Regions from separate parts of the Ruegeria sp. C10 genome, predicted to be linked through region 1. Evidence: riboswitches for the same ligand, from Rfam matches in the RefSeq annotation. Region 1 holds a riboswitch; each other region holds the start of a gene.
What was found. Region 1 has a riboswitch for cobalamin ahead of ACR0DE_RS03670 (hypothetical protein). Riboswitches for the same ligand answer to the same signal wherever they lie in the genome.
Positions count from the first base shown of each region.

Region 2: it holds a riboswitch for cobalamin, as region 1 does, so the genes downstream of both, ACR0DE_RS02730 (DUF1636 family protein) here and ACR0DE_RS03670 (hypothetical protein) in region 1, are expected to answer to the same signal.
Region 3: it holds a riboswitch for cobalamin, as region 1 does, so the genes downstream of both, ACR0DE_RS04900 (energy-coupling factor ABC transporter permease) here and ACR0DE_RS03670 (hypothetical protein) in region 1, are expected to answer to the same signal.
Region 4: it holds a riboswitch for cobalamin, as region 1 does, so the genes downstream of both, ACR0DE_RS08190 (DUF1636 family protein) here and ACR0DE_RS03670 (hypothetical protein) in region 1, are expected to answer to the same signal.

Region 1 covers NZ_JBQFSC010000001.1:798,275-803,462, forward strand. Annotated here, with positions in the region: gene ACR0DE_RS03660 (DNA polymerase III subunit gamma/tau) at 1-616, opposite strand, end outside; gene ACR0DE_RS03665 (phosphatase domain-containing protein) at 789-1,289, shown strand; gene ACR0DE_RS03670 (hypothetical protein) at 1,294-1,701, opposite strand; cobalamin riboswitch at 1,793-2,012, opposite strand; gene ACR0DE_RS03675 (alpha/beta hydrolase family protein) at 2,135-2,992, shown strand; gene rsgA (ribosome small subunit-dependent GTPase A) at 3,029-4,057, opposite strand; RNA gene ffs (signal recognition particle sRNA small type) at 4,217-4,315, opposite strand; gene ACR0DE_RS03690 (bifunctional 2',3'-cyclic-nucleotide 2'-phosphodiesterase/3'-nucleotidase) at 4,354-5,188, opposite strand, start outside.
Region 2 covers NZ_JBQFSC010000001.1:610,075-615,262, forward strand. Annotated here, with positions in the region: gene ACR0DE_RS02715 (iron ABC transporter permease) at 1-897, opposite strand, end outside; gene ACR0DE_RS02720 (ABC transporter substrate-binding protein) at 899-1,846, opposite strand; gene ACR0DE_RS02725 (ABC transporter ATP-binding protein) at 1,865-2,650, opposite strand; gene ACR0DE_RS02730 (DUF1636 family protein) at 2,647-3,003, opposite strand; cobalamin riboswitch at 3,106-3,313, opposite strand; gene ACR0DE_RS02735 (hypothetical protein) at 3,297-3,452, opposite strand; gene ACR0DE_RS02740 (catalase family protein) at 3,572-4,639, shown strand; gene ACR0DE_RS02745 (peroxidase family protein) at 4,658-5,188, shown strand, end outside.
Region 3 covers NZ_JBQFSC010000001.1:1,046,592-1,051,779, reverse strand. Annotated here, with positions in the region: gene ACR0DE_RS04910 (AMP-binding protein) at 1-1,126, shown strand, start outside; gene ACR0DE_RS04905 (transglutaminase-like cysteine peptidase) at 1,631-2,254, shown strand; gene ACR0DE_RS04900 (energy-coupling factor ABC transporter permease) at 2,360-3,043, opposite strand; cobalamin riboswitch at 3,120-3,332, opposite strand; gene ACR0DE_RS04895 (L,D-transpeptidase) at 3,548-4,210, shown strand; gene ACR0DE_RS04890 (hypothetical protein) at 4,252-4,524, opposite strand; gene ACR0DE_RS04885 (heavy metal translocating P-type ATPase) at 4,711-5,188, shown strand, end outside.
Region 4 covers NZ_JBQFSC010000001.1:1,705,370-1,710,557, forward strand. Annotated here, with positions in the region: gene cobN (cobaltochelatase subunit CobN) at 1-1,098, opposite strand, end outside; gene cobW (cobalamin biosynthesis protein CobW) at 1,104-2,159, opposite strand; gene ACR0DE_RS08190 (DUF1636 family protein) at 2,156-2,536, opposite strand; cobalamin riboswitch at 2,622-2,828, opposite strand; gene ACR0DE_RS08195 (NAD(P)-dependent oxidoreductase) at 2,934-3,920, shown strand; gene ACR0DE_RS08200 (glycosyltransferase family 2 protein) at 4,035-5,042, shown strand; gene ACR0DE_RS08205 (class I SAM-dependent methyltransferase) at 5,035-5,188, shown strand, end outside.

The DNA of each region.
Region 1 (5,188 bases):
CTTCGGCACCTGCAATTTTGCGCAGCAGTCCGATCATATCCTCCGGCTCGATCCGGCGCAGATCAAAGCGCTGGCAACGGGACAGGACGGTCACCGGGACCTTGCGAATCTCGGTGGTGGCAAAGATGAACTTCACGTGTTCGGGGGGTTCTTCCAGCGTCTTGAGCAGCGCGTTGAAAGCGCTGGTCGACAGCATGTGAACCTCGTCGATGATATAGATCTTGTAGCGCGCGGATGCAGCGCGATAGCGTACGCTGTCGATGATCTCGCGGATGTCATTGACACCGGTGCGGCTGGCGGCGTCCATCTCCATCACGTCGACATGGCGGCCCTCCATGATAGCCACGCAATGTTCACATTGACCGCAGGGTTCGGTTGTAGGGCCGCCGCTGCCATCGGGACCGATGCAGTTCATACCCTTGGCTATGATCCGAGCGGTCGTCGTCTTGCCGGTACCGCGGATACCGGTCATGATGAAGGCCTGCGCGATCCGGTCCGCCTCGAAGGCGTTTTTCAGAGTGCGCACCATGGCGTCCTGACCGACCAGATCGGCAAAGGTTTCGGGGCGGTATTTGCGGGCAAGAACCTGGTAGGCGGGGCTGGGCGTCTCGGTCATGTCTGCTCTGTCGGATTCGCGTTACGCCGCAGCGTAGAGGCCCCCGCCGCCCGCGTCCACAGCCAGCCGGGACGATTTTCATTTTGGAATGCGTGGGTATGCGGCTAAAATCCACTCTATTCTATTTACTGGACCAGTATGTTGTTGGGTGAAGTTTGTTTGGGGGGAGATTATGTCGCAACTGGTGGTTTATGCGTTGCAGGTCGGCGGAGGCACCTTGGCCTTGTCCTCGATGCCTGGGCGTGGAGGAACGTATACAGAAGACCTTGATCTTATCGCAGACTGGAAGCCCGGGCTTGTGATCTCGATGACGACTGAGGTTGAGATGATTCAGGATGGTGCGCGGAATTTTGGCGCTGATATTCAGGGGCGTGCCAGCAGATGGGTGCATTTGCCGATCGAAGATTTTGGCACGCCACCCAAGGAGATTGTGGAGCGCTGGCCCCGCGTTGGCGCGACTGCCCGTCAGGCGTTGTCAGGTGGTGGCCGTGTGCTAGTGCATTGCCGTGGTGGCTGTGGCCGATCCGGGATGGTGGTTCTGCGTCTGATGGTTGAATGCGGTGAACGGCCTGAGGCGGCATTGAAGCGATTGCGTACGGTGCGTCCTTGCGCAGTCGAGACAAATGCCCAGATGCTTTGGGCCGTTGAACCGGCCCGTGTTCAAGCCGTTTGACGGCTTAGACACCAACATGTGGCGAGATTTCGCCACCGTTGTGCTGCACCAGAAGCGAAGCCTCAAGCATGGCGCAAGGAGGATTCCTTAGCAGGTCTGCGGGTAGGCTGCGGTACTCGGTTCCGAACATCATGTCTGCGTAGTCATCCAGCCGGCCGGTATCGATTTCAGGATCGGTTCCGCAGAATACACGTATCTGGTCGCATTGGGCGCGAAAGCGGGCGGTACATCCCTCTGGGCAGTGCGACAGGTCAATACTGCCTTCAATCTCAAACCCAGATTTTGTGACCGGTTTTGTGGTGGACATGGCCTGCGTTAGAGCCCGCGCCATTTGCGCCAGTGCGGGGCAGGTTGCCCCAGTACGTTGGCACACGGTCGCCGCGAATTCGTGCGTTTTAGTCTTCCAGATCATCAATGCGCCCTCCGCGCGCAGGGCGAGGGCGTGGCACAGGTTGGTCGGTGCAGAGCACGATCAAACCCGTCCCGGACACCCCGCCCGAGTTTCGGTTCTACATCTGATGGCAGGTCTCCTGACTTGCGGGTCATCGCTTTGCCGACCTTCCCAGCCTTCAAGGCCAGTGGTATCTCGGCATTGCTCTCCGCTTACAGTTGCGGGGGCAGTCTCGGACTAGGTTCTTTCCGGTTTTCTCCGTGCAGAACCGCACCGTGTTCCCTTTTCATCCCGGCCCGATTGGGCGCGAGAACCATCGCGACATGGCTAGCGGCTGCGCCGTGCCCGAGTCAAGAAGATTGCGTCAGGCAAGTGACGTACGGTCCAGCCACGTCAACCTTGACTTGAGGCGCTTCGGGTGAACTGATCAGTTCAGTCGGTATTGGAGGGCACCATGTTGGACACGCAGCAGGCGGTTGTGACCGAGGATTTTCAGATCCCGTCCGACCCGGCAATGTTGTCGGCGCGGCTTTACCGTCCGGTTGCCGACCCCGAAAAGGTGGTCGTCATAAACGGTGCGACTGGGGTGCCGAGGGATTACTATCAGCACTTCGCCCGATGGCTTGCCGAGGAACAGGGTATGGCCTGCCTGACCTATGACTACCGGGATTTTGGTCACTCTTTGGTGGGTTCGCAAAAGCGGTCAAATGTCACCATGGCCGATTGGGCGTTGATCGACATTCCAGCCGCCCGGGCCGAGATGCGCCGACGGTTTCCGCAGGCCAAGCTATGGAGCATCGGTCATTCCTTGGGCGGAATGTTTGGTCCGATCCAACCCGATATCGATCAGATTGACAGGATGATCTGTGTCTGTTCGGGTCTGGTAACGCTGGCGGATCACCCTTGGCCTTATCGCGCTTTGGCGGCGTTGTTCTGGTATGGTCACGCGCCGCTGGTGGTCAAGGCGCTTGGCTACCTGCCCGGACGGTTGGTCGGGTTTGGATCGGACCTGCCTGCCCAAGTCTATTGGCAATGGCGCAAATGGTGCACCGCCCCCAAAAGCTATGTGCCAGAGATCGGCACGACACTGCCCGCCGCCCGCTGGGAAGACTTGGGCAAACGTGTCGATCTGTTTACCTTCGCAGATGATGAAATGGTGCCGCCGGATGCTGTCTGGCGTCTTGCCGATCTCTATGGACCCAAAGCCGGGCGCCATCTGCTTGCACCAAGCGAATTCGGAGTATCCAAGATCGGCCATATCGGTGCATTCGCAAGACGGAATGCGGCAGTCTGGCCTAGGCTGATCGCCTGATAGCGCTGGGCACCGGTAGGCCGGTGCCCAGCTTCGTTATAGCCCTTTACGGGATTTTTTCTCGTGCATCACGCTGCGCACCATCTTGCCGAACGCCTTGTCGCGGGCGCGGGCCTGCGCCACCGAAGCGGAATTGTGTTGGTCTTCGCGCCGCAGCTTGCGCCAGCGGTCCAGCCGCGCGGGATCAAGCGTACCAGCGTCGATTGCCGCCTGCACCGCACATCCGGGCTCGGTCTCGTGCTGACAATCCGAGAAGCGGCAATTCAGGCTGAGGTCTGAGATGTCCGAGAACACCTCATCCAACCCCTCTTGCGCATCTAGCAGACGTAACGCGCGCATGCCGGGCGTATCGATCAGCCAGCCGCCATTGCGCATGCGATGCAAGGCGCGTGAGGTTGTTGTGTGCCTGCCGCGCGCATCGTCTTCGCGAATACCTGCGGTGGCCTGATCCTGCCCCGTCATCCCGTTGGCGAGCGTCGTTTTCCCAACGCCGGATGATCCAAGCAAGGCGCTGGTTTGTCCTTTCGGACACCACGACAGAACTTGTTCGAGATCGCCGTGATCCAGCGCGTTGACCGCAAGTACCGTCAGAAACGGGGCGAGCGATTGGGCTTGATCTACATAAAGGCTCGGATCATCGCACATGTCCGATTTGGTCAGAACGACCACCGGATAGCAGCCTGCCTGATGTGCCAGCGCAAGATACCGCTCCAATCGTGGCATATTGAAATCGGCGTTGCAGGAACTGACGATGAACAGCACATCAACATTTGCAGCAATCAGCTGCGCCGCTGCCCCTGTACCTGCGGCCCGGCGCTGCAGCAGGCTGCGCCGGTCCAGCACGCGGCGTATGCGTTTGTTTTCATCCGCCAGAACCCAATCCCCAACGGCATATGCGCCGGTTGATTGATCCAGAGATAACAAAGGCGATTCACCTTCAGGGCTCAGCCCGATCAGTCGATCCCGGTGTACGGCCGAGATGCGATACGGTAGAAGTGACGGATCAGCCGCATGCTGAGCCGCGAAATGAGAGGACCATCCGAGGTCCGATAAGGAAAGTAACATTGGTCTGCCTGTGATCAGAAACAGCAATCCCGCCGGATGGCAATCGCGCATCCGCTGGTGATGTGTTCAGGCAGTCAGTTGATCGGAAAGGATCAGAACCGGTCTGCCCGAAGGGAATTTGCTACAATCATAAACGCCCTCCTGCGGCTGATGGGTTCTAAGTGAGAGGTTGGACATCGACCCAAGCGGGGCTCGTTGTGGCTGCTTCCTTCCGGACCTGACCAGGTTGGCGAGGCGCTCGCCCGCGCCAACCTCTCAAAGCCGATATAGGTGCATCCCCTGAAAATGGCAACCCGTCAGAAGGTCAGATGAATGCGCATGAAACCATCCGCATCGTCGGGCAGAATGCGTGGATGATACTCAGCAAGCTCTGCAACATGGTGTAGCGCGCGCGGCCCCGTTGTCAGGATCGCGCCCTGCCTTTGGTTTGGTACAAAAGAAAAGGGGCGCGGTGCATGCGCAAGTGGGTCGGCGGGCAATGTGCCCGCGACGTATTTGCATAGAACATCCTGTATGCTGATCTGCGGCAGGTCAATCATACGGGCTTGTCGCGCAATTGGAAAATGACCACCGCCATTGGCCCGGTAGTTATTGGTGGCGACAAGGAAACTCTGGTCAGGCGCAATCGGCTGCCCATCGAATTCCAGGTTGCGTATGCGGGAAAATGCCGGATCAATCACTCGACCGAGCGTATCGAACCGTGCCGGTTGCGAAAGATCGATCTGGTAGGTGACGCCATGCAGGACATCGAAGTTGAAGCCTGTGCGCTGAGGATCGGCAAGATCGATCGGGGCGTCTGATCCAAGTTGATGGAACAGCCCGGCTGACATCTCAAGCCAGTCCCGAATCTGAGAACCTGAGGCCAGCACCGCGCGCAATTCATTAGGAAAGACACTGAGATCGGCGATATGTCGAACTGAAATCTCGCCTGAGGGGATATCCGTGTAGTACTTGCTTCCTGCGCGCCCGCCGAACTTTGCCGGGGCGGCTGACGATATGATAGGCAAATCTGCCCAGTCGGTATCGACCAAATGCGGGCGTAGGGCAGCGGCCTGAGCCGCCGCAACCAAGGCCAGACCGCGATCCGGTAAGCAATATGAGAAGTAGCTGTGCAGCGTGTGTGGGATTGTG
Region 2 (5,188 bases), 190 kb from region 1:
GTCAGAGCCGGTCAACAAGGCAGCACCAACCATAGCGGCGGTAGGTAGAAGGTTTTTGTGCAGGGGACCTGCGATCCCGCGTGCAATATGCGGCACCATCAGACCGACAAAACCAATCACTCCGGCTACGGAAACAAACACGGCCGTTGCCAAAGCTGCGGTGAAAAACATGCTGAACCGCAGACCCCGAACCGGCACACCCAGAGTAGCGGCAGTCAAATCCCCGGTCAGCAGCGCATCCAACCAGCGGCTGCGATAAAGCGAATAGCTCAGGATCAGCAGCAGACCGATGCACACCAGCGGGAACGTCTCCCAACGGGCCAGGCCCAGCCCCCCCAGCATCCAGAAGATGACAGAATGGGCGGCGCGGCTATCACCGGCGAAGATCAGATAGTTGGTGATGGCCGAAAACAAAAACGACACAGCCAGACCCGCAAGGATCAGCTTCTCCGGTGCGCTGGTGCGAAGCCCATGAACCAGCGCCAGCACGATGCCCGACGCCACAAGACCGCCGCAAAAGGCAGCCAGAGGCAGAGTCCAGAAACCCAGAATATCTCCGGTCACGGTAATTACAAACACCGCCCCCGCTGCCGCGCCCGAGGACAGGCCGAACAGAAATGGATCGGCAAGGTCATTACGTGTGGTCGTTTGCAGCACCACGCCAACGATGCCCAGCCCGGCACCGATCACGGCTGCAAACAACGCGCGGGGCAATCGCAGGTCGAATACGATCCTATGCAGCGGCGACATCTCTCCGTCCTGCAACCCGGTACCGCGCAATATCGCGGTGAAGGTGTCGGACAAAGGAATCGAGGTTGTGCCGTAGATCGTGGAAATCAGCAAAAGGGCGGTCAGAACGACCGCCCCCAGCAACAACGTCAGGCCCAATCGGCCCATATCAGCTCTGACCCGGATGCATCGCGCGCGCCATCTTCGAGATCGCTTCGATATTTGCCGGTCCCGGCGTTAGCTCTTCGTAGCGCAATCCGATCCAGCGTTCGTTCTTGACGGCATCAGTCTGCGACATGACGGGATGTTCCTGCAGGAACTTGAAGGTGTCCTCGGCGCCATTGCCGGTCTGATAATCCAACAAAACCAGGAATTCCGGGTTCGATGCGGCAACGGCCTCCCACGAGGTGCGGCCCCAGCTCGTGTCCATGTCATGAGTGACGTTTTCACCACCGGCGGCTGTGATCATCGCATCGGGAATCGCGAATTTACCGGCGGTAAACGGAGCATCTGCAGGACCATCCAGAAGAAAGACGCGGGGCTTGGGCAGTTCAGCAGTCTTGGCTTCGATCGCTGCCAGCTGCTCTTTCCAGCCCGAGACCAGAGCCTCGGCCTTGTCTTCGACTTGCATCACCTTGCCCAAGCGCAACACATCGCCAAACAGAAGATCCATGCTGGCTTCGGGGCGATCGTTGTCCAGATGGACACAGCTTTCGGTTAGAACCAAGGTCTTGATTCCGAACGGTTCCAATGTATCTGGGGTCACATCACCACCCGGCTTCATGCCATAGTACCAACCGGCAAAGAACAGGTCGGGTTCAACCGCCACCAAGTTTTCAACGGTCGGATATTTCGGCGCAAGCTCGGGGATGTCGCCGCGCAGAGCATCAAAATCAGGGCTGGTCTTGTACCAGCCGGTGATGCCGGTCAGGCCGACGATCTTGTCCTGCAGACCCAATGCAAACGCCATATCGGTCATGTTCATGTCATGCACAACCAGGCGCTCGGGCGCGGTATCAAAAACCAGCGGTTCGCCGCAGTTGTCTACGGTGACTTCTTGCGCAGCAGCACCGCTTGCCATGGCGGTGGCCAACGCCACGGGCCAGATGTATTTCATCTCAGTGTGTTCCTTCGACTAAGTTGAGACTGTGGTTCTTCGAATATCAAGCGCCGGAATCACGCGGCCTTCGTGGAGAAAGCAGAGGAAATCAACGCCAAAAGTTTCGCGGACTCTTTCGGGTGTCAGCACCTTGTCCACCGACCCAAACTCGATCATGCGGGTCGATTTCATCAGCGCCACGTGTGTGGCGAATTCGGGGATCATGACCAGATCGTGTACGATCATGACCACGGTGATCCCAAGCTCAGCGACCAAAGACAGCATCCGCCCTTTTGCATCAGGATCCAGATGGTTGGTCGGTTCGTCCAGAAACAGCAACGAAGGGTTCTGCGCCAAAGCACGCGCGATATGGGCACGCTGACGTTCGCCTCCGGACAGTTGGGCCATGCGCTTGTCCGCGAGATTGGCGAGACTGGTCAGGTCTAAAATCCGGTCCAGCTCTTGCGCGTGGCCTTCGGCAGAGCGGTCCGCACGGATGGGTATTTGCCCCAGCGCAACATAATCGCGTAACGCCAAGCGTCCATCGGGCAGTTCCTGCTGACCTACCACTGCAATCATGCGCGCACGCTCTTTGGCCGTGAGCTGTTTCAGACTGCGTCCTTTGATCCGAACATCGCCAAGTGCCAGCGGCTCAGCGCCGCACAACAGATTGAGAAGCGTCGTTTTCCCCGCCCCGTTCGGGCCGGCGATGGCTAGAATGGAACCCTCGTCCAACTCGAACGAGACGCCCTGCAACAGGACATCTCCGTTAAGGGCATAATACTCAAGGTTTTCGGCAATCAGAAAGGGTGGCAACGTCATTGCGATGCCCCCTGTTCGATCCGCGGCATGCGCGAGAGGGTTTTATTGAACAACGCCTGCGGGCGATCAGTGGCATTTGTCCAGCCATCCGGGCTTTCACGATACTGCGCTGCAAACTCAGTCAGCGCCTGCACCTCATCCGCGGTCTGAATGCCACCAAAAAGGTATTGCGCCTTTCCTACGGCCTGGAACCCAACCGTTCTGGGACTATCGCAGCCTGCCATGCAAGACGACGCGCGGATCGCAAAACTGCGATGTAATTTCCCGGTCAACGCATCGCAAATTTCATCAAGGGGCAGCCCTTCAGTGCAGCTTTCGCAGACTAGAATGAAATGATCAGGCGTATCTGGCATGGTCCACTCCACTTGTTTCCAAGCGCATGCGGAAGCTGCCGACAATGTAAACACGCGATTGACGCGCCATCAAAGCCTCCTTCCAGGACGCCCCGCCCCGGGTTGGTTAAACATCTGATGGCAGGTCTCCTGACTTGCGGGTCCGCGCTCGGCCAACCTTCCCGACCCTGTGGACCAGTGGCTGTTTGGCCTTGCTCACCGCTTACAGTTGCGGGGGCAGTTACGGAATTGGCACCTTTTGGCAAACCTCACCGTATTCCCTTTTCATCCCGCGGCAACACCACCGGGAACCATCAATCGATTGAGTGCCCGAGAACACCGGACACGTCAATGATAAAGTCGAAGGCGCTCAACTCTGGTCGAGGATCGAGCGCCGCCAACCACGTGTCCGAAGCACCAGCCGAATAGCTTGGGCTGCGCGCCGAATTTGTCTGGCCACGGCTGTCCATAGTTGGTGTGTTTGGAAATTAGACAATCTGAGGTAAGCTGAACAAATTTAGAGGTTTAGCTTTGTCAGCGCCTTACCCCTGTTTGATCATTGCCTGGGTTTATCCAAGGAGACGGTTCTTTGACGCATGTTTCGCAAAACGCATTGCCGCCGGATATTGTTGATGATGTCATTGACCACAATCTCGAGGCCGTTGCACGGTGGAAAGGCCATCGCTTAAGGGCTCAGCATGGGCGCAGTCACGGGTGCGTGGCTGCAACATTCACCGTCAGAAACGATCTACCAGAACAGTTCCGTCACGGCCTGTTTGAACAGCCCGCTGCCTATTCAGCCGCACTTCGCTTTTCCAACGGCGCGCATCTGGATGACCGGAAATCGGATGCCCACGGGATGGCGATCAAGCTTTTTGACGTGCCAAGCCCCAAGCTGATCGACGCCGAGGCACTTGCGCATCTGGGGACCACACAACTCAGCGACGAGTTCGATTTCGTATTGGTCGATCAGGATGTGTTTCCCAGCTACTTCCCCGATGAATATGAGCGATTGGGCAGGCTTGTCGCCACATTACAAGCGGTCCAGCACGCGATCAAAGGGCGACGAAAATGGAGCCTTAGGTTGATCACCAAAGGGCTGCGCGCAGGATTTCGCACCTTCCTCACTCGTGAAGGCAAGCGTCAGTTTCGCGTCGCGAGTGATTTTGCCTCGAACTATATGCACTCGCCTTTTGAGGTCCATTTCTGGTCGACAACACCGTATCGGCTGGGCCCCGATCTAACAGTCCGATACCTGGCCCGCAGCGCTAAACCAAAAATTCCGGCACATCCGGTAGACGATCCAGATGGGATCGGGCAGTGTTTGCGGCAAGACGTGGCCGATGGAGATAATCACTTCGAGCTGTGTGTGATTGAGCCCCCGCGCCCGGCCGACGAATTCGATGTGCTAGACAATCGCATCCGGTGGGCATGCGATCCGCAACCAGATGCACCTCTTGATCCGTACCATCATACCGTCACGCCCGTGGCGGATATCACGATTCCCAAAGGTGCAGAATTTGATCCGCAGAATGGCGACGCGATGAGCTTCTCGCCCTGGCGTGTCACGGCAGATCACGAACCTTTAGGACCGATTAATGCGATCCGGCTCAGAACCTATCTGAGCTTGGCCCGCGCCCGGTTCCCGAATCGATGACCAAACGGAGATGTATTGATGCTGGACGTTGATGATCTGATCAAACTCGGATTCAAGATCTCCCCACCCGTTACGAGCTATTTAGCCGCGATCAGGCTTGCAAACGCCGCGAAGATCCACCGACCGCGGCCCTATACGATGGGCGCAGACTACACGACATGGCCCGGCGTGTTTTCCCATCGCTGGATCGGTCGGCATACAACGCCAGAAGACCTCTCACCCGTCCTGCCGTCGGAAAGCGAAGTTGCTGATCTCTTTCGCCGACGGACACAAATGGATGGCAGCCCGCTTACCTTGATGTGCCCGCAAGGATCGACACTTTTGTTTATCTCGGCCGCACAATGGTTTACCGACAGTTTCCTGCGCACCTTTGGGGCGAAAGGACCGGTTGATCAGACGGATTCGAACCACGAGGTCGATCTGTGCCAAATCTACGGGCTGAACGATTTTCAGACCGACATGCTGCGCGAACGCGATCCCGATACCAATGAATTAACCCACCGGTTGGCCTTTCGTCTGGATACACAAGGCGAGATGTGGGCCCCGAAG
Region 3 (5,188 bases), 250 kb from region 1:
GAAGCCAAAAGCGTTCTGTGCAGCGGGTGCGTATTCTTTGCTGAAGTTTCTGGTTCCGGATCTCTGGGCCCTGCCCCTGCTGACGCCTGGTAAAAGCCGCAGTAGCCCGGTGGCGCAAAAGGTACAACCGGACGATATCGCCCTTATTTCCTTTACCTCTGGGACAACCGGCCAGCCCAAAGCCATTCCGCGCTCGCACGCGTTTTTGATGGCGCAGCACGATGCCATCGCACACCTGCTCGACAGCCGTATGGCCGAGCGCGATCTGGTGGCCTTTCCGGTGTTCACGCTGATCAATCTGGCGGCCGGGCGCACAAGTGTTTTACCCAACTGGAGGTTCAGCAAGCTGGACCGCATGTCGACTGTGCAGTTGGAAAGCTGGCTTCAAACGCAACAGATCACCCGGGCCCTCATCCCACCATCGCTATGTGAAAAACTGGTTCAATCCGACGATACCGGTCCGTTGCACACGGTGTTCACCGGCGGCGGTCCGGTGTTTCCGAGTCTTGTCGAGGCGTTGAGAACCCGGCACAGCCTGTCAGTTGTGTGCGTCTACGGGTCGACCGAGGCTGAACCGATTGCCCATCTTGACGCCGCGAATATCACGGTGAAGGATCACCGCGACATGGCTGTTGGAAGGGGTCTTCTTGTGGGATACCCGGTGCCCGAAATCACGCTCCGCATCCGCGACAATGAAATTCAGGTCGCCGGCGCACATGTGAATGACGGGTATTTGAACCCGACCCACTCAAAGAACAACAAAATCAAGGAAGGTGACGTCATTTGGCACCGGACCGGTGACGCTGGCGCGCTGGATGATGACGGGCGTTTATGGTTATGGGGGCGCGTCGGGTCCGAAATTGAAGTCTTTTCAGGTACGCTCTTCCCCTTTGCTATCGAAGTCGCGGCACAGCGATGGCCAGGTGTAGATCGATGCGCGCTCGTCAATACCAAGGCAGGCCCCACACTTTGCGTCCAAGGTTCCGCGGATCACATCGACGATTGGACTAAATCTGCGCTTGGTTTTGACGTTCCAAATGTGATTTCGATTAAGCACATTCCTATGGACAAGCGTCATGCCTCCAAAGTCGATCGTACGAAACTTACACGCATAATAGAAACCTGACGCAATATGGCTCGTAGGCCACTGAGCCTGCCCAACTCATCGCTCCCGTCGCTGTGCGCGTTAACAGAGGACTGAGTGTAGCGACGAAGTCATTGTTTTAGAATTTCCAATCAAAACCTGCACACCTTGGTCAGGGGAAATCTGCAATTGCCAGTTACATCTGGCCGCATGAAACATATAATCGCAGATACACTGTTAGGGTGCGCCCCGGCGAACGGTTGATACCCATGTCATTGCACAAAGATGTTCGGCTTGACGCGTCATCCAAATCCGTCCCAAACCTCAAGCGTTTCTAACCCAGAACTACTAGCCAGCTTTCTTCTATGCTGCTGCAAGAATCTCAATTAAGCTCACGCACACAATCACGACTAATAACTGCGCGCTCGCGAACTTTGCTGCTCTGCATTTTAAATTGAATAAGCTGTTGTAATGCGTCGATGAACATAAAAGATTGAAATAGAGTTCTCTTGGCTCGGTAGCTTCAGATACCCAGGAGAAACGAGTATGGGGAAAGCAGATATGACAAAACCTACTTCCGCTCAGAAAAAACTTTCGGAACGGTTACCAGTTTATCTATCGTTGGCCTGTATCATATGCAGCTACCTTGTCTCCGCCGCTTCATTGCAAGCTTCTGAGCTTCCCTGGATCAAACTAGATAGAGAGGTTCAGGCGCCATCGGGCGCCAAATCACTCTGCAAAGATTATTCGTGGGCGTGCGCGAATACTCGTACTTCTGGTCTGCCAGAAGCGCAGGAGAAACAGATCGTTAAAGCGATTAACTTGCGCGTCAATCGGAGGATCCGCGCCGTTTCGGATCAAAACCAATACGGGACAAAGGAATACTGGACGCTACCAATGCAGGGGTCAGGGGATTGCGAAGATTTCGCTTTGCAAAAGAAGTTTGAACTAATGCAGAACGGCTTGGATCCTACGAAGCTACTTATTGCAACTGTCTTAGACACCAATCGCAGTGGCCATGCAGTTTTAGTTTATCGCTCGAGTGAAGGCGATTTGATTCTGGACAATGTCACCAACAGGATCAAATCGTGGAAGGAAACGAGGTATCTTTTCCTACGAATACAGGACCCAAATCACCCTGATCGTTGGGTACAGGTTTCTAGCGGCTAAAAACAATGTGGCGCGCCCTAGAGACGCGCCACAATAAAATTTTGGTCCTGCGGCTACTGGTTGTTTCGCGGCAACCCAAGTTTAGGACACCGCTTCAAACTTTGGTCAAGCTTTCGCAGCGTTGTACAAACGCGGAGTCACCAGACCTGTACTGTTCAAACCGCGCATCGCCTTGGCTGCCGCAAGCACTGCCAGATCAGCAATCGGCTCAATGACAATTACCAGCATATAAGCACCGCCAAAGGACAGAACCGACGCCATGGTTTCTGCGCCGAAACCCTGGCCGTAGAAGGCCCAGAACCCAACCCATGCGACTACTCCTCCCTGATACGTCGCACTTAGGGCAAGAGCTTGGCCATATTTGAGGTCAACATATGCTGTGCCGGGTGCGATGATGCGGCTGGCCAGTGCTTGTAGCGCAAATAGCGGCACCAGCAGAGTGGTCAGGTTGATGAAGTACTGCGGAAGATCGAACGGGGCAAAAAACACACCCTGAATCAGGAGACCAGCTGCCAATCCAAAAGCCGCGGGTGCAGCACCGAGAAGCAGAAACAGCGTCGACCCCAGGATGAAGTGGACTTCAGAGACACCAACCGGGAAATGCGGCAGGACTTCGAAGAAAAGGAAAACACCAACGGTGGCGAGCACCGAGCGCATAACAAAAGATGCAGGTCCATTCGCTCGCAATGTGGAAAACGTTTCTTTCGCTGCGTAAGTAGCCGCACCTGCGGCGGTAACATAGGAAAGCGCGATTTTGGCACCATTCACGATGCCCGGTTCGATATGCATGTTCTTTCTCCCTACCGCCTCACCCGGCGGCTTGTCAGGTTGAATCGACCGCAAGGCCGACAGGTTCAGTCTGGGCATAGCCCGGCGCTTTACGGCAGGTCTCCTGACTCGCGGGTGCTCGCTCCGCCAACCTTCCCGGTTCCATTACAAACCAGTGGTGTCTTGGCATCGCTCTCCGCTCACAGTTGCGGGGGCAGTTACGGAATTGGCGCCATTGAAAACACCGAACCGTATTCCCTTTTAATCCTTTTGGCTTCCGCCATCAGGAACCGAAAACAATTCACCGCTACAATGGCGGCTTCGCCTGTGTCAATTGTCTTTGCGACCTATTCCAATGTAAACTCGACCGAAGCAGGATTCACGCAACCGGTCACTTGATCGACAGGGTAAACCAAGCGTTACCTGAAACCTCTTGAAGCTCTAGCTGCTAGAGGCTTTAAGATTCGGATTAATTCGCGATAGTGCGATCCAAATACGTTAAACTTGTGAACCAGGACGAGACCTATGCTTACAAGGCGCCATTTCATTCAATCCACCACAGCGCTGTTCTCGGCGTCTGCGGCCAGTCCATTGATCGCCAAAACCTGGCCAACCGCATCGCAGAAGACCTATTGGGACAGTCAAGTCACGCCAATTGGTTACGATCCAATGACCTCAAATCCGTGGGGTGTTCATGACCGTTTTTTACCAAGACGCGTCGCGGCAAATGATGGTTTGGTTCCAGGTGACATCCATGTGGATGCCGTCGCGCGCTATCTCTATCATATCGAAGAAGGCGGGACCGCAATGCGCTATGGCGTAGCGATCGCGCGTGGGAATCTTTACGAGCCCGGCACCTATGTTATCCGCCGAAAGGTCGAATGGCCACACTGGACACCAACCGCTTCAATGATCGAGCGCAACCCCGAATACGCGGAATTCCGGAATGGAATGGAGCCCGGGCCGAATAATGCTCTCGGCTCTCGTGCCCTTTATCTATACGTTGGAGACCGAGACACATATCTCAGAATTCACGGCACGCCTGAGCCAAGAAGCATCGGCGGTCGCGCAAGTTCTGGATGTGTGCGAATGATCATGGCTCATATCAATGACCTCTACCCAAACGTGAAAACCGGCTCGACCGCTTTCCTATACTCTGCCGAAGATAGCGTCACAGCCCGCTCATGAATATTGGGCAGCGTACATGGACGTCGCTGCCCTCATTTCGATCAGGCGTCGCGCGCAATGCAGATCGGAGCGCCATTCGTCGCGCGCAATGGTACCAATGTCGTCTCGACGGGTCCGCTGTGCTCATACCAAAAGCAATTGTCTTCGGGCAGGAGGCGCGCTGTGGTCAAATCCTGCGCCGGCCCTGCCAGCGATACGACCGAATCTGGCACGTTGCCTGGTTCAAATGCTTTGCTTTTGGCCCCAGTGAACTGGGCTGAGCAACCAGCCGTAATCGAGACTAACGTGATGGTAATTGCGATCCGTTTCTGCATTGGTCTGTTCCAAATTTTTTGCGTCATCTGCAATTAGATTGCATCCACACGGCCGGCCCGCAAGACGAAATGAACTAACAATATCGCAGGCAAAGAACCCGGATGAAAAAAATATAAAAGGTATTGAAGCTCTAGTTACTGTAGGAACTATTTACAAAGGACCATAGAGATTCTTGAGGTCCAATCATGTCATCCGATACCCATAGCCACGACCATGGCCACGAAAACAAACATGGTCACCACGCATGCGGTAGCGGCGGGTGTGGCGACATCGCCCCCGCTGGTCCAATTCCTGAAGGTGGTAGAAGCTTTCAGGTCTCTGGCCTTGATTGCGCCGAAGAGGTGGCGATCCTGAACCGTGTCGTCGGCCCGAAAGCAGGTGGCGAAGAGCATCTTGCATTTGATGTGATTAACGGTCGGATGACGCTTCTTGATAGTGCTTCCAAGTTATCTGACGAAGATGTCATGCTGCTGGTTGCGAGTACTGGTATGACCGCCAAACCATGGGATGACGGAAATGCCGCCCAGGACCAGGCGGCGCATATTGCACGTCAGCGGCGGTTCACCACTCTTAGCGGAGGGTTTTGGGCAGCAGGTTTTGGCTGGCACATTTTCGAAACCGGCATGGGCGGTGCGCTCGGGCTGTTCTCGGGACATGGTGAGG
Region 4 (5,188 bases), 910 kb from region 1:
CCAGCCGGAGATGCGGTTGATGATGGCTTCGATCCGTTCGGGTTCAGCCCGATGAGCGAAGCGAGAATATTCGAGATGCGGGTCGCGTTTGCCCGGCTCTTTGAAGGATACGATGCCCGCGTTGATCCGCCCGTCCACTTCCGGAAGGACCACATGCATGGCAAGATCAGCTGGTGAAAGGCCACGTTCCGCTTCGGCCCACGCTTTGCGGCGTGAGGTGGCCAGCGCCACCTGAAAGACCGGCACCTCTGCCACATCGAGAGGTGAGGTGCCTGATGCGCCCTTGCCTGAGAATGAGGTGGCGTTGACGATCGCCGAAGGCTTCAGCGCCACAATAGTCTCGCTCAGCCAATCGGCGGCATTTGGTGCTTTGAGCGACGGGGCAAACAGGCCGACGGCCTCAAAACCTCGCGCGCGCAAGCTGCGGATCAGCGCTGCGATTGGGGCTGTGTCCGCCGAGGTCAGATAAGCACGATAGAAGGTTACGATGATACGTTTCGCATCACCGGGCAGAGCGTTTTCTGCAGGGATCACGCCGTGATCTGGGCACCAGGCACCGCATTCGGGGATGGTCTTGGCGCCCATGACCGGACCTGCATACAACCCCGCAGCCAGTGCCATCTGCGCCAGAGCGGCCTGCGCCGCGACCTCACCGCCGGTGTCGCACAGATGCGCCAGCCGCCGCAGGGTCGAGACAGGCAGGGTAGAGTAATCATCCAGCCGCGTATCCTCGCGACCGTCTGCGGGCAGTACGGCCAGTGCAATCCCTTTGGCCTGCGCCAGCGCCAGAACCTGCTGCAAGCCGTAGGCCCAATAGGGCACTCCACCGATCAGACGGATCAGGATGCCCTTTGCGCCCTCCAGTGTCTGCTCGACATAGGTGTCGACTGAGAGGGGATGCTTCAGCGCCGTCAGATTGGCCAGCCGCATCGTTGGCATGCGTCCTTCAGGCCCACCTCCACGATGCCATCCCGCCGCGAAAGCGCCAAGGTCACTGTCGGAAAAGGACAGCACCACCAAATCCGCCGGGCTCTGGCCCAGATCGGTCGGGGTCTCGGTTTCTTCGAGCCCATGGCTTTCGCGGAAGACGACGTGCATAGGTCTTACTCGGCAGCCTCGGTTACACCCACGAGGATATCCCGGATCTCGGCCTCTTTGATATCGTCATGCTCGGCAATGACCACAAGGCGCGAGCGACGGTCTTCGCCGGGCTCCCACGGGCGGTCATATTGGTGACGTACGCGCGCACCGACGGCCTGAACCAGTAGGCGCATGGGCTTGCCCTGAACGGCGGCATAGCCTTTGACGCGCAGGATATTCAACTCGTTGGCCAATCGTTCAATCTTGGCGACCAGATCAATCGGATCGGTTTGCTCGGGCAGTTCAACGATGATGCTTTCGAAATCGTCATGCTCGTGATCGTGATGGCCGTCGTGATGGCTGGGACGCGCGTCCATGTCATCCTCGGCCGCGGCTTCTAGACCCAGCACGACGCGGACGTCCACGGCACCCTCAGCCACTTCGACTACGGGCAGGGGGCGGGGCGCTTCGGCGGCGATGATCTCTTTCGCTTTCGCAACGCCTTCCGGGCCAGCCAGATCGGGCTTGGTCAGCAGAATGATGTCGGCGCAGGAAATCTGATCCTCGAACACCTCGGACAAGGGAGTTTCATGATCAATCGAGTCATCTGCCATGCGTTGCGCATCCACCGCCTCGACATTCGGAGCAAACCGACCAGCGGCCACAGCCTCGGCATCGGCCAGAGCAATCACGCCATCGACGGTGATTTTCGAGCGGATATCGGGCCAGTCGAACGCCTTCAGCAGGGGTTTTGGCAGGGCAAGACCGGAGGTTTCGATCAGGATGTGATCGGGGCGCGGCTCTAGTGCCATCAGGGCTTCAATGGTCGGGATGAAATCATCGGCCACGGTGCAGCAGATGCAACCATTGGCCAGTTCCATGATGTTTTCTGCGGGGCAATCAGGAATGGCGCAGGACTTCAGGATATCGCCATCGACGCCGACATCGCCGAATTCGTTGACGACCACCGCCAGACGCTTGCCCTGCGGGTTCTGCATCAGGTGTCGCACCAAAGTGGTTTTGCCCGAGCCCAAAAAGCCGGTGATCACAGTGACGGGGAGTTTCTCAAGATTGCTCATTTCAGGGCTCCAATCGGGGGAATGCGGGCCGCACAGTTTTTGCGGAAATGTTCAGGACGTTCACGCCATTTGACCAAACCGTCCTCGGTGGCGAGGTATTTGGCTGCGCCTTCGACGATGGTTTCAACATGGTCGATCTCGTTCAGATGCTCATACACGAAAGTCCAGCGATCCGGTCCTCCGCGTAGCACGATCGAGCAGCCTTCATCGCAATTCGACAGGCATTCCACAGCTTTCAATGTAATGCCTTCGGGCAGGCCCGCCTGTTCAAGCGCCTTGTGCAGCAACGTGCCGGGGCGCTGGGCGTCATCCTCGACAGGCAGCCCACGACGGCAGGTAGTGCAAACCAGCAGTTCGACCGGTGCGGTCTCGGTCATGTCTCTCATCCCCCCAAATCCTCTTCGTGGGGGACGGGGTTTCATGCGGGCCGATCACAGCCCCACACCGGAACACCCCGTCCGGTTTCATCTTCGGGCGTTGGCAGGTCTCCCGGCTTGCGGATGTCAGAGGAGGCCTCTGTCGGATGTCCCGCCTTCCCGGCCATACTGCCAGTGGCTTTGGGCACCCTCTCCGGTCACGGTCGCGGGGGCGGCTGCGTTTGACGGCAAAAACCGCTGACGCATTCCCTTTTCATCTGCTCTCGCAGACACCAACGAAAGGGACATGCGGCAGGGCAGGGTTGCTTGTCAAGCGAGTCGCGCCGATCCGTGAAAAAGCGGATAAAAAGCGACCTGTCGGGGTCGCTGGGCGGCATGATACTTCTGCAACGACGTGCTGGCATGGCAGCAAGATGCGAACAGGAGGATACCGCGCATGAAGGTAGGGTTTATCGGGCTGGGGAATGTAGGGGGCAAGCTATCTGGATCGCTGCTACGAAACGGTATCGATCTGACGGTTCATGACCTGAGCCCGGATCTGGTGACCGAATTCGTCGCCAAAGGTGCCAAAGCCGCCGAAAGTCCGGCGCAGCTGATGCGTGATTGCGATGCGGTGATAACCTGTTTGCCTTCTCCTGCGGCCTCGGATGCGGTGATGCAGGAAATGTTGCCAGAGGTCGGCCCTGGCAAAATCTGGATGGAAATGTCGACCACCGACGAAGCCGAAGTCAAACGCCTTGGCGCAATGGTCATCGAACGAGGCGGCGCAGCGGTGGATTGCCCGGTTTCGGGCGGATGTCACCGGGCAGCGACGGGTAATATCTCGATCTTCGCAGGCTGTGATCGTGAGACTTTTGAACGTATCCTGCCATTCCTGACCACCATGGGGCGGCGCATTTTGCACACGGGCGATCTGGGCTCGGCCTCTGTTCTAAAGGTGTTGACCAATTATCTGGCTACCGCCAACCTGATCACCTGCGCCGAGGCATTGGTGACAGCCAAGGCCGCCGGCATGGACCTTGGAACCACCTATGAGGCGATCAAGATATCGTCAGGCACATCCTTCGTGCACGAGACCGAAAGTCAGGTCATCCTGAACGGCTCGCGCGATATTTCCTTCACCATGGACCTGGTGAAAAAAGATATCGGTCTGTTTCAGGAGGTCGCCGACCGTGCCGGAGTTCCCCTTGAGATAAACCCATTGATGATCAAGATTTTCGAAGATGGCATCGCGCGATATGGTGAGCGTGAACTGTCCCCGAACATCATCAGGCGGCTAGAGGACGCGACCGGACTGGAGATCCAAGCGCCAGGGTTCCCAACCGAGATGCTGGACGACGAGCCAGAAGAACCGGGTTATGAGGTGATCCCGCAGAATCGGTAGATCGATTAATCGGCAAGCATTGCGGCTGTCTGGCGACCTGGTTGGACAAAATTCTGGTGCTATTCTAAATAGGTCGACAGGAGTCCGACACCGGCACAGGCAAGAGAACAACTTATGACGAATGAGACCTTTCTCATCGTAACAACGATGAAAAACGAAGGGCCTTTCATGATCGATTGGGTGGCCTACAACCACGCAATCGGTTTTGATGACATTCTGATTTATACCAATGATTGCGCTGATGGTACCGATGCCATGGGCGAACGGTTGCAAGTGCTTGGCTGGGCTCACCACCAACGAAACAGACTGGGTCCGCGCGCCGCGCCGCAGGTTCGTGCATTTTCGCTTGCGCGGAACCACCCAAGCTATCTGTCTTCGGATTGGATTCTCAGTTTGGATGTGGACGAGTATATCAATATCCGTTTGCCCAATAGTGATATAAGAAGCCTCGTTGAGGCCAGCGGCGTGGCGGACGCGATCTCGATCTGCTGGCGCATGTTCGGAAACGCGGGTCAGAACGATTTCGTTGATCGACCTGTACCTGAGACTTTCTTTCTGGCCGCCACCGAAGACGGCTATCCGCATCACCGGACCAAAGGGTTCAAAACGCTGTTCCGCAACAACGGAAAATTCAGCCGTTTTCGCGCCCATCGTCCCAGGATCAATCCAGAAGATGCACCGAACCCTGACGCGCCATACGAAGGCGTGTTGTGGCGGGATTCGGGCGGGAACCTCTACCCAGCAGACCAAGTGAAATGGAAAGCATGGCGTGGTTTCAGCCATGAATTCGCGCGCATTCATCATTATGCTGTGCGCAGCACTGATAGCTTTTTAGTCAAGCGCGACCGTGGGCGCACCAATCATGTGGGGCAGGATCAAGGGCTCAAATACTGGCTCATGATGAACCACAATGATGTTGAGGATCGCTCAATTCTGGAACACATGCCGGCTATGCACGACATCAAAGCTGAGATGATGGCAGATCCGCAATTGGCAGACCTTCATCATAAAGCATGTGAGTGGCACAGGTCGAAAGCCGAAGAATTGAGAGCCAGACCGGATTGGGTTGATCTGGTTGAAGCGTTGCAAAATTCCTCAACCGGAGAAGACGTCTATGGGTGAAGCTGTATCTGCTGAGGATCGCCGCAAGAAGCAAGCTGAGCAGCGCGAGCGGAAGGATTCCCTGCGGCGCGAAATGCTCAAGACCATGCCGCATGGACGGCTGAGCGTTGAAATTGGCGTTTGGAAGGGCGAATTTTCGCGGATTC